2 regions of the Mesorhizobium sp. W016 genome follow, and region 1 is predicted to be linked to the other one. Evidence: riboswitches for the same ligand, from Rfam matches in the RefSeq annotation. Region 1 holds a riboswitch; the other holds the start of a gene.
What was found. Region 1 has a riboswitch for cobalamin ahead of ACYG9V_RS23660 (DUF1636 family protein). Riboswitches for the same ligand answer to the same signal wherever they lie in the genome.
Positions count from the first base shown of each region.

Region 2: it holds a riboswitch for cobalamin, as region 1 does, so the genes downstream of both, ACYG9V_RS06865 (aromatic ring-hydroxylating oxygenase subunit alpha) here and ACYG9V_RS23660 (DUF1636 family protein) in region 1, are expected to answer to the same signal.

Region 1 is NZ_JBTTIF010000002.1:4,769,207-4,773,610, reverse strand. Features, by position in the region: gene cobN (cobaltochelatase subunit CobN) at 1-86, opposite strand, end outside; gene cobW (cobalamin biosynthesis protein CobW) at 105-1,157, opposite strand; gene ACYG9V_RS23660 (DUF1636 family protein) at 1,160-1,585, opposite strand; cobalamin riboswitch at 1,624-1,828, opposite strand; gene ACYG9V_RS23655 (DUF6348 family protein) at 1,887-2,342, opposite strand; one part of gene ACYG9V_RS23650 (IS3 family transposase) at 2,420-2,678, shown strand; one part of gene ACYG9V_RS23650 (IS3 family transposase) at 2,678-3,609, shown strand; gene ACYG9V_RS23645 (hypothetical protein) at 3,625-3,855, opposite strand; gene ACYG9V_RS23640 (winged helix-turn-helix domain-containing protein) at 3,885-4,404, opposite strand, start outside.
Region 2 is NZ_JBTTIF010000002.1:1,303,899-1,308,302, reverse strand. Features, by position in the region: gene ACYG9V_RS06870 (FAD-binding oxidoreductase) at 1-656, opposite strand, end outside; gene ACYG9V_RS06865 (aromatic ring-hydroxylating oxygenase subunit alpha) at 694-1,941, opposite strand; cobalamin riboswitch at 2,059-2,260, opposite strand; gene ACYG9V_RS06860 (DUF680 domain-containing protein) at 2,760-2,966, shown strand; gene ACYG9V_RS06855 (DUF680 domain-containing protein) at 3,032-3,235, shown strand; gene ACYG9V_RS06850 (DUF680 domain-containing protein) at 3,307-3,540, shown strand; gene ACYG9V_RS06845 (ABC transporter ATP-binding protein) at 3,614-4,404, opposite strand, start outside.

The DNA of each region.
Region 1 (4,404 bases):
GCCACGATATCCGCCGGCGTCTGCCGGAGATCAACCGGCTCGGCGAGATCGTCGAGCGAGGCGGAGGTCGTGGTGAGTATGTGCATCGCGGCTCGTGCCTGAGATCAACCGGCGAGTATACGCTCGATCGCCGGACGGTTCAGCCCCTTCAGGCCAATGACGACGAGACGCGAGCGGCGATCGTCCTCGGCCGTCCAGGCGCGGTCATAGTAATGGTTGACGCGTGGGCCGACGGCCTGCAGCAAAAGCCGCATCGGCTTGCCGCCGACCTCGACGAAGCCTTTCACGCGAAGCACGTTTTCCTGTTCGGCGGCGGCAGCGACGCGCTTTGCCAGTTCGTCCGGATTGGTGATCGAGGGGATGTCGACGATGAAGGTGTCGAAATCGTCATGCTCATGATCGAAAGCGCCGTCGTGATGCGACTTGCGGTTCTCGATGTCGTCTTCGACGGCGAGACCGAGGCCAAGCAGCACCGACGGGTCGACCTTGCCATGCGCAGTCGGCACGATTTTTACCGCGCGGGCGGAATGTTCATTGATGATGGCGTTGGCGCGGGCCGAACCGGGGGCGTCCATCAGATCGCTCTTCGACAGGATGATCAAATCGGCGCAGGCGATCTGGTCCTCGAACACTTCTTCGACAGGATCGTCATGGTCGAGCGTCTCGTCCTGAGCGCGCTGTGCCTGCAAAGCGTCCATGTCGTTGGCGACGCGGCCTTCGGCCAGCGCCGGGCCGTCTACCACGGCGATGACACCGTCGACGGTTACCCGGCTCTTCACGCTCGGCCACTGGAACGCCTGGACCAGCGGCTTGGGCAGAGCCAGGCCCGAGGTCTCGATCAGGATGTGGTCAACCTTCGGTGTCAGCGCGAGGATCTTGTCGAGGGCGGGCACGAAATCGTCGGCGACTGTACAGCAGATGCAGCCATTGGCCAGTTCGACGATGTTTTCCTCGGGGCAGGTGTCGATGCCGCAGCCTTTCAGGATTTCCCCGTCGATGCCGATGTCGCCGAACTCGTTGACGATGATGGCGATGCGCTTGCCGCCGGCATTTTCCAGGAGATGGCGGACCAGCGTCGTCTTGCCGGCGCCGAGGAAGCCTGTAACGACAGTGCAGGGAACACGGGAGAGGTTGGCGGCCGGGTTTGAAGCGTTCATCGTCAGTCCTTCAGCATGTCGAGGGGTGGGATGCGGGCAACGAGGCCGCGCTTGAGGCTATCGGGCCGGCCGCGCCACGGGATGAGGCCGTCGGCCGAAGTCGCGAAGAGCTTTGCGCCGGTAACGAGGTCGGCGCCGCTGGTTGCGGTCAGATCGCCGAAGACATAGCTCCAGCAGCCATCGCGCAGGATCGCGGCGCTGAGGCGGCGCTTGCAATTGCCGAGACATTCGGCGGTGCGGACTCGGATATCGCCGGCAGCGGCGCGGCGTGTGTCCTCAGCCAGCAATTCGCCGGCGCGCGGATGGGCGTCGGAACCGGTCTCATCGCGGCAGGAGGCGCAGACGATGACGGTCACGCCGGTCAGGGCGTCGTTGTCCCCGGACGCAATGTCCGCTGTGCCAGCCGAAAAACTGCTGTTCTGGTCCAAAAACCGTGCTCCTTGCCCGGAAACCCGCCAGGCGATCGGATACTTTGTCTCAGACGGCAGGTCTCCTGGCTCGCGGGTCGTCGCCTTGGTTAGCCGCCTTCCCGGTGTTACCCAGTGGCTTTCGGCCTTGGCTCGTCGCTTACAGTTGCGGGGACAGCCGCGGATTTGGGACCGAAATCCCGCACCGCATTCCCTCTTGGCCCTTGCCGTTGCGGGCAGGGGACCGTCTGCAGCGGATTTAGGCTTTTGCGGGCGGCGGTGTCAACGCACGGCTACGACATGGCGATGTCGGCAGGGGCTGTCATGTCCCGGCTTCCGGCAGTGCCAGGATGACCTGTCGGATAGCTTGATAGCCATCGCTATAGTCCCAGTCATGACCGACAGCCAGATTCTGTCCCTCATGCCAAACCGCGTTGTCCAGAAGGACTTCGGCACTAATCAGCGTGCCCTTCAAGCCTGCCAGAAAGGTCCGGACAAAATGGCTTCCGGGGGGTACCGAAGCTGTGAACAGCTTTTCCAGCTTGGCATAGAATGCTGGATAGCCTGGTGTCAGCGAGCATAGCTCGGTTGTGGCCTGGGAAATGACCGGGCCGCTATAGATTTTCCAGCGGGCATCTTTTCGCCAGATCTTCCAACTGGCGCTGCTTCGCTGCCAAAGCTCTATTTCGGCCTGCATGTTCTCGCAGACGTGATCGGCCAGTCCCTCAATGGCCACATGGAAAACACCACGGAGAAACTTTTCAAACGCCTGGTTCAGTTCCTGTTCGCGCTGACGTTGCCCCTTTGGCTTAATCCGGTTTGAAGTTCGCTCTGGCCCAACGCGAGGACCAGAGAATGAAGCGCAGCCGTTTCAGTGAAGAGCAGATCATCGGGATTTTGAAGGAGCACGAGGCCGGAGTTTCGGTGGCCGATCTGTGCCGCAAGCACGGGGTCAGCGACGCCAGCATCTACAAATGGAAGGCCAAGTATGGAGGCATGGACGTGTCGGAAGCGAAGCGGCTGAAGACGCTGGAGGATGAGAACGCTCGTCTGAAGCGACTCCTGGCGGACGCCATGCTCGACAACGCCGCTTTGAAAGATCTTCTCGGAAAAAAATGGTGACGCCCGCTGCCGAGCGAGAGGCCGTCGCGCATCTTCGAACGGCATTCGAGATGAGCGAGCGGCGGGCGTGCAAGACCATCGGCTGCTGCCGGATGACGGTTCGCCACAAGGCGATCCGTGGCGACGATGGTGACCTGCGGGAGCGGATGAAGGCGATCGCGCATGAGCGCCGGCGCTTCGGCTATCGCCGCCTGCATGTGCTGCTGCGGCGGGAAGGTTATGTGGTCAATCACAAGCGTCTGTTCCGGCTCTATCGCGAGGAGAAGCTTGCCGTACGGCGCCGTGGCGGTCGCAAGCGAGCCATTGGAACGCGGGCACCGATGATGGTCCCCGTTGCACCCAACGACCGTTGGTCACTGGACTTCGTGTCGGATCAGCTGACCGATGGCCGTCGCTTCCGGATATTGACCGTCGTCGACGACTGCACGCGCGAGTGCCTGGGGTTGGTCGCGGATACGTCTCTGTCCGGCGTGAGGGTTGCCCGCGAACTCGATCGGCTCATGATCGAACGCGGCAAGCCGAAGATGGTGGTCAGTGACAATGGCAGCGAACTGACCAGCAATGCGATCCTTGCCTGGGCCGATGCAAGCCGCGTGGACTGGCATTATATCGCGCCGGGCAAGCCAATGCAGAACGGCTTCATCGAGAGCTTCAACGGTCGCCTCCGTGAAGAACTGCTGAACGAGATGCTGTTCACCTCATTGGCACAGGCTCGCGCGGTCTTGGCCAGTTGGCGGGCAGACTACAACTTCAATCGCCCACATTCGAGGCTCGGATGGCAGACCCCCTTCGAGTTCGCCCACACCTTCACCCCGCGACGGGACACAGCGCTGCGCACGATGATCAGCTCCGCGCCGGTGCCCGTCGCTCAAACCGCCCAACAGGGCAACATTCATCGCCGGAGCGAACTCAGAATTGGATAAAACTTGGGGGCAACGTCAGCGCGTGTCGCCGAAGCCAGCAAAGGATTCAATGACCGGCTGAACATCAAGCAGCGGAGAAAAAATGTAGATTTCCAGGACCAGCCGGTCAGAACTCGTCTCGAACACCTCAGCCTCAAACCGAAGCTGCTTCGATTGGAGCATGACGTCCCTATCTCTGCGGACTGCATCTATTCCATGCGCAATGAGGGCGCCATGGATCATGTCGAGCACTTTGTCCGATGCCATTGCACAACCTACGAGGCTTATTGAGGCGTCTATGACAGACGCTGCAAGGGTTGGCCATCTCTCTCGCTAGCCAATGCCGGCCCCAGATTGCCGGCCGGCGTCACTTCGATGCGCTCAAGGCCAAGCCAGCCCTGCATCTCCTTTAGTTCCTCGAAAAGCTGTGCGGTGGTCTCAGGCGGTGCGCCTGCTTCGGCATAGGCGGCGTGGACGCGTAAGACACTCGCAGGCCGGTCGGCCTTGAGGTCGACGCGGGCGACGATCTTGTCGCCGAGCAAGAAAGGCAGCACGTAATAGCCATATTGCCGCTTGTCGGCCGGGGTGTAGATCTCGATGCGGTAGCGGAAATCGAAGAGACGCTCGGTGCGCGCGCGCTCGAAGACCACCGGATCGAAGGGGGCCAGCAAGGCGCGGGCCTCGATCTTTCGCGGCAGGCGGGCGTCCCTATAGAGGTAAGCCGGCTTGTCCCAACCTTCGACGTTTACCGGCAGCAACTCGCCCATCTCGACCAGTTCCTCCAACCGGCCCTTCATGTCGGCCGGCGACAAGCGG
Region 2 (4,404 bases), 3.5 Mb from region 1:
CGGAAATCCGGAGCCAGCAAGGGCAGCCGGATCGCATCGATGCGGCCCATATGGCCGTACCAGCCTTCGCGGCTGGAACGTTCCTCGATCATGAAGCCGAGCGACAAGCCGGGCATATGGCCGCCGAGCAGTTCGAGTTCCTTGCGGAAGATGATCTCTTCGGCACGCCGCGCGCAGTTGACGAAACCGACATCGGTCCATGGCGCGCAGTCGTTCAGCCAGCGCAGCATCGACATCATCGGCGTCACGCCGGAGCCAGCCGAAATGAACAGGTATTTGGCCGCCGGGTGGCTGTGCAACGAGAAGTCGCCCGCCGGTCCATAGGCCTTGACATGCGAGCCGGGTGCCAGATGGTCGAACATCCAGCGCGTGCCGATGCTGCCGGCCTGCGCCTTGATCGTCACCGCGATCGAAAAGGGCCGCGATGGCGATGACGACAGCGTGTAGGTGCGCATCAGCGGCCCGTCCGGTGTCGGCAGTTCCAGCGTCAAGAACTGGCCCGGCTTGTAGCGGAACCAGGTCTGGTTGTCGGAGCGGAAGGTGAAGGTCTTGACGTCGGGCGCCTCGTCGCTGACGCCGATCACTTCCAGCACCTGCAGCCTATCGTTCCACGGCGCCATCTGGTCGAGATGGCGATAGAGCCCAAGATCCGTCATCGCATTCATCCTCTGGTCCCTCTTCGCCTGCTCCAGCTCACGCGACGCTGCGCAGCGCCGGCCGGCCGCCTTCGGCAAGGCGCGGGCCGATAAAGGCCGCGTACCATTCGACGAACTGGATCACGCCGCCCTCGTGCAGCTCCGAATAGGGGCCGGGCTCATAGGCCGGAGACAGGATGCCAAAGGCGTTTTCCTCGACGATGCGGCGGTCCTGGTCGTTGGTCTCGGTCCAGACATGGGTGAGCTCCTCAAGGTTGTAGTCGACCCCCTCGACCGCATCCTTGTGCACCAGCCACTTGGTCGTCACCGCGGTTTGCGTAGCGCTGATCGGCAGCACCCGGAAGGTGACCGCATGGTCGATCAGTATGTGGTTCCAGGTCGTCGGATAGTGGTAGTGCATCAAGGTGCCGATGCGGTCGGCGGCAACAGTGTCGGACAGGTTCTTCGTCACCGCGCGCTTTCCGGACATCGTGTAGCTGACGGCATCGCGCAGCAGCGGCGCGCGGGTGGCGCGGTATTGCCCGGCCGGATCGATGCGGAACTTGCTCGGCAGGCCCGCCGCCTCGCATTTCGCCCAGTGCGCAAGCATCTCCGGATCGCTGTCGGCGCCCTGCACGCCGGTCACCGTCGGCGCTTCGGGGAATGTCTTGCACAGCTCCGGATGATTGCCGGCGCAGTGATAGCATTCGCGGTTGTTTTCCCAGACCAGCTTCCAGTTGCCCTTCTCGATGATGGTGCTCTCGAAGGCGACCTTGGCTTCATTCAGCCGGTGCGGCTTGAGGTAGGGCTCTATCATGGCGCGCATCGGGGCAAAGTCGGCAGGTTCTTTTGCCAGGCAGATGAAGATGTAGCCGCCGACGCTCTCGCAGGCGACGGGCTTCAGGCCGAACTGGCTCTTGTCGAAACCGTCGGCCATCTGGCGGGCAAACAGCAGCCGGCCGTCAAGCTCGTAGGTCCACTGGTGATAGGGGCAGACAAGCTTTGCCGCCATGCCCTTCTCAGTGTTGCAGACACGGCTGCCGCGATGGCGGCAGGAATTGTGAAAGGCGTTGATGTTGCCCTTCTGGTCGCGGACCAGCACCACCGGATAATCGCCGATCTGCACGGTGATATAGCTGCCGGGCTTCGGCAGTTCGCAATCATGGCCGATGAACAGCCAGTCGCGATACCAGATAAGCTCCATGTCGAGCTTGAAATAGTCCGGGTCGGTGTAGAAGGGCTGTTCCAGCGAAAAGCCTTGCTTGCGGCCGTTCAGGAGCCTCAGCATGTCGTTGCGCGTATCCATAGTTCTGTCCTCGTGGTTTAAGGACTGAACTTGGTGGTGATGGAGGAAGGATCGGACGCAGGCCGGCGCGGCGCCGGACATGCACTATCCACCTCTTGACCGCCCACCGCGATCAGTCGAGTCTATGCATCTCGGGCTGGTTTCCGGGCTCTGGAGTTGTCCTTGCGGACCATCGCGACACCTTCCCAGGCTGCTGCCCAGTGGTCTCCCGTTGCGACTTCAACTCCACCACCGTTGCGGGGGCAGCGCCGGATTCTGACCGGCTTCCCAATTCTCCGCTGCGTCGTCACGAAGCGGCACCTGAGATGCGATCATCTAATCACGGCAGCGATCGCGACGTCGGCATGAAAGCGACATCATATCCATGCGGCGCGACACGCGCGGCATACGCCCCGCCGACCACCGAAGGGCTGAGATCCTGTCTTGCGGCGCTATCATCGCCGTTTCGAATTGCTGCGGATCCAGTTCCGATCGGGGGCAAAAAGGGCTCAACGGTATCGAAAAGTTACTATTAGCAATCTCTAATCGAACCGAACGGTTCGTTTCTGTTGACAATGCGTGCAGGATGGTGTGAACGACGGCCCGGAAACCGACACCGGAGCGAACCACTCGGTTCGACATAAGCGACTGAAAACAATGCGATAAATGACCATAGAGGAACTTCCTGGCACAATTTCAAGGTGCAGGACCGTGGTCCACACGGAACAACTTCGTGATTGGAAACCAGCCTATGGCTTTCCCACATCGGAGCTGTCCGAACGACGCGAATTCCTCCCAAGACACGCCGCTAGACGGACAGACAAACTGGAGTACTAAAAATGAAAAAGATCATCCTCACTGCCGCAGCCGTTTTGGCGATCACCGGCAGCGCCTTCGCCGGTAGCGACAATTACGGTTCCAATGGTGCGAACCAGCCAGCCGTCTCGGTCGACAGCTCGTATACGGCTTCCATTCAGAAGCCGGCGCACGCTGACAAGCAGCCTGTCGTTCAGGGCGCCGACCGCGACCTCTACGGCAATCGCTGATCCCGACCAAAGAAGGGCGGCTACCCCGTCGCTCTCGGGATCCCAAAAAATTCAGGAGTATTGAAATGAAAAAGATCATCCTTGCTGCCGCCGCCGTTTTGGCCATCTCCGGCAGCGCTTTCGCCGGCAGCGACAACTACGGTTCGAACGGCGCCAACCAGCCTGCGATTACGTCGACCGATAGTGGCCATACGGCTTCGGTTGAGAAGTCGGCTCCAGCCGAGGAGGCGCCTGCCCACGGTGCCGACCGTAACCTTTTCGGCCGTTAAAAGCCGGTTCCCAGCACGCGGCGGGCTTATCCGCTGCAGCTGGCGGCATCAGAAAAATTCAGGAGACTAAAATGAAGAAGATCGTTCTTGCCACCGCAGCCGTTCTGGCTGTTTCGAGCGCTGCCTTTGCCGGCAGCGACAATTATGGCTCCAATGGCGCCAACCAGCCGGCCGCTGCCGTCGACACCACCCGCACTTCGTCGACCGGCACCAACTCGGCGGTCTACAAGCTGCTGAACTCGTCGAACGACCAACAGAAGTTCGTTCCTCAGAGCAGCGACAGGGATCGGTTCGGCAACAACTAACAGCCGAAGCTTAAAAAAAGAGCGGCGGGCCTGGCCCGCCGCTCTTTTTTCATGCCTGTACGACGCAGCTATCTCAAGCCGCCTTCACTTCCACCGGCTTGAGCGAGAAGGAGTGCCCATCGGCGTCGAAGATGTGCAGGTCCCCGGCATCCGCGGTCAGTCGCAGCTTTGCCCCGCGCTTGACCTCGACATTGCCGGGCAGCTTGGTCACCAACGGCAGGTCAGCGCGGCCGATATCGACATAGACAAGCTGCACCTCGCCGAGTTGCTCGACATAGTCCACCACGCCCTCGAAAAGATATTCCGCGCCGGTGGCGGCCGACAGATCCTCCGGCCGCACGCCGAAGCTGACTGCCGCACCCTTTGCTGACGCCGGCGTTGCGATCGGCACCGTTGCCTTGCGGCCGCCGACATGGCTGACGATTGTCGGGTTGCCCGTCCTGTCGATTGTCGCCGGCAGGATGTTCATGGCCGGCGAGCCGATGAACTGGGCAACGAACAGATTGCCGGGCTTCTTGTAGAGGTCCATCGGCGTGCCGACCTGCTCGATATGGCCATCCTTCAGCACGACGATGCGGTCAGCCAGCGTCATCGCCTCGACCTGATCGTGGGTGACGTAGATCATGGTCGTGGCAGGCATCAATTCCTTCAGCTTGGCGATCTCGATGCGGGTGGCGACGCGCAGCGCCGCGTCGAGGTTCGACAGCGGCTCGTCGAACAGGAACACTTTCGGGTTGCGCACGATGGCCCGGCCGATGGCGACGCGCTGGCGCTGGCCGCCCGACATGGCCTTGGGCAGACGGTCGAGATATTTGGTCAGCTGCAGGATCTCCGCTGCCTGCCGCACCCGCTTGTCGATCTCGG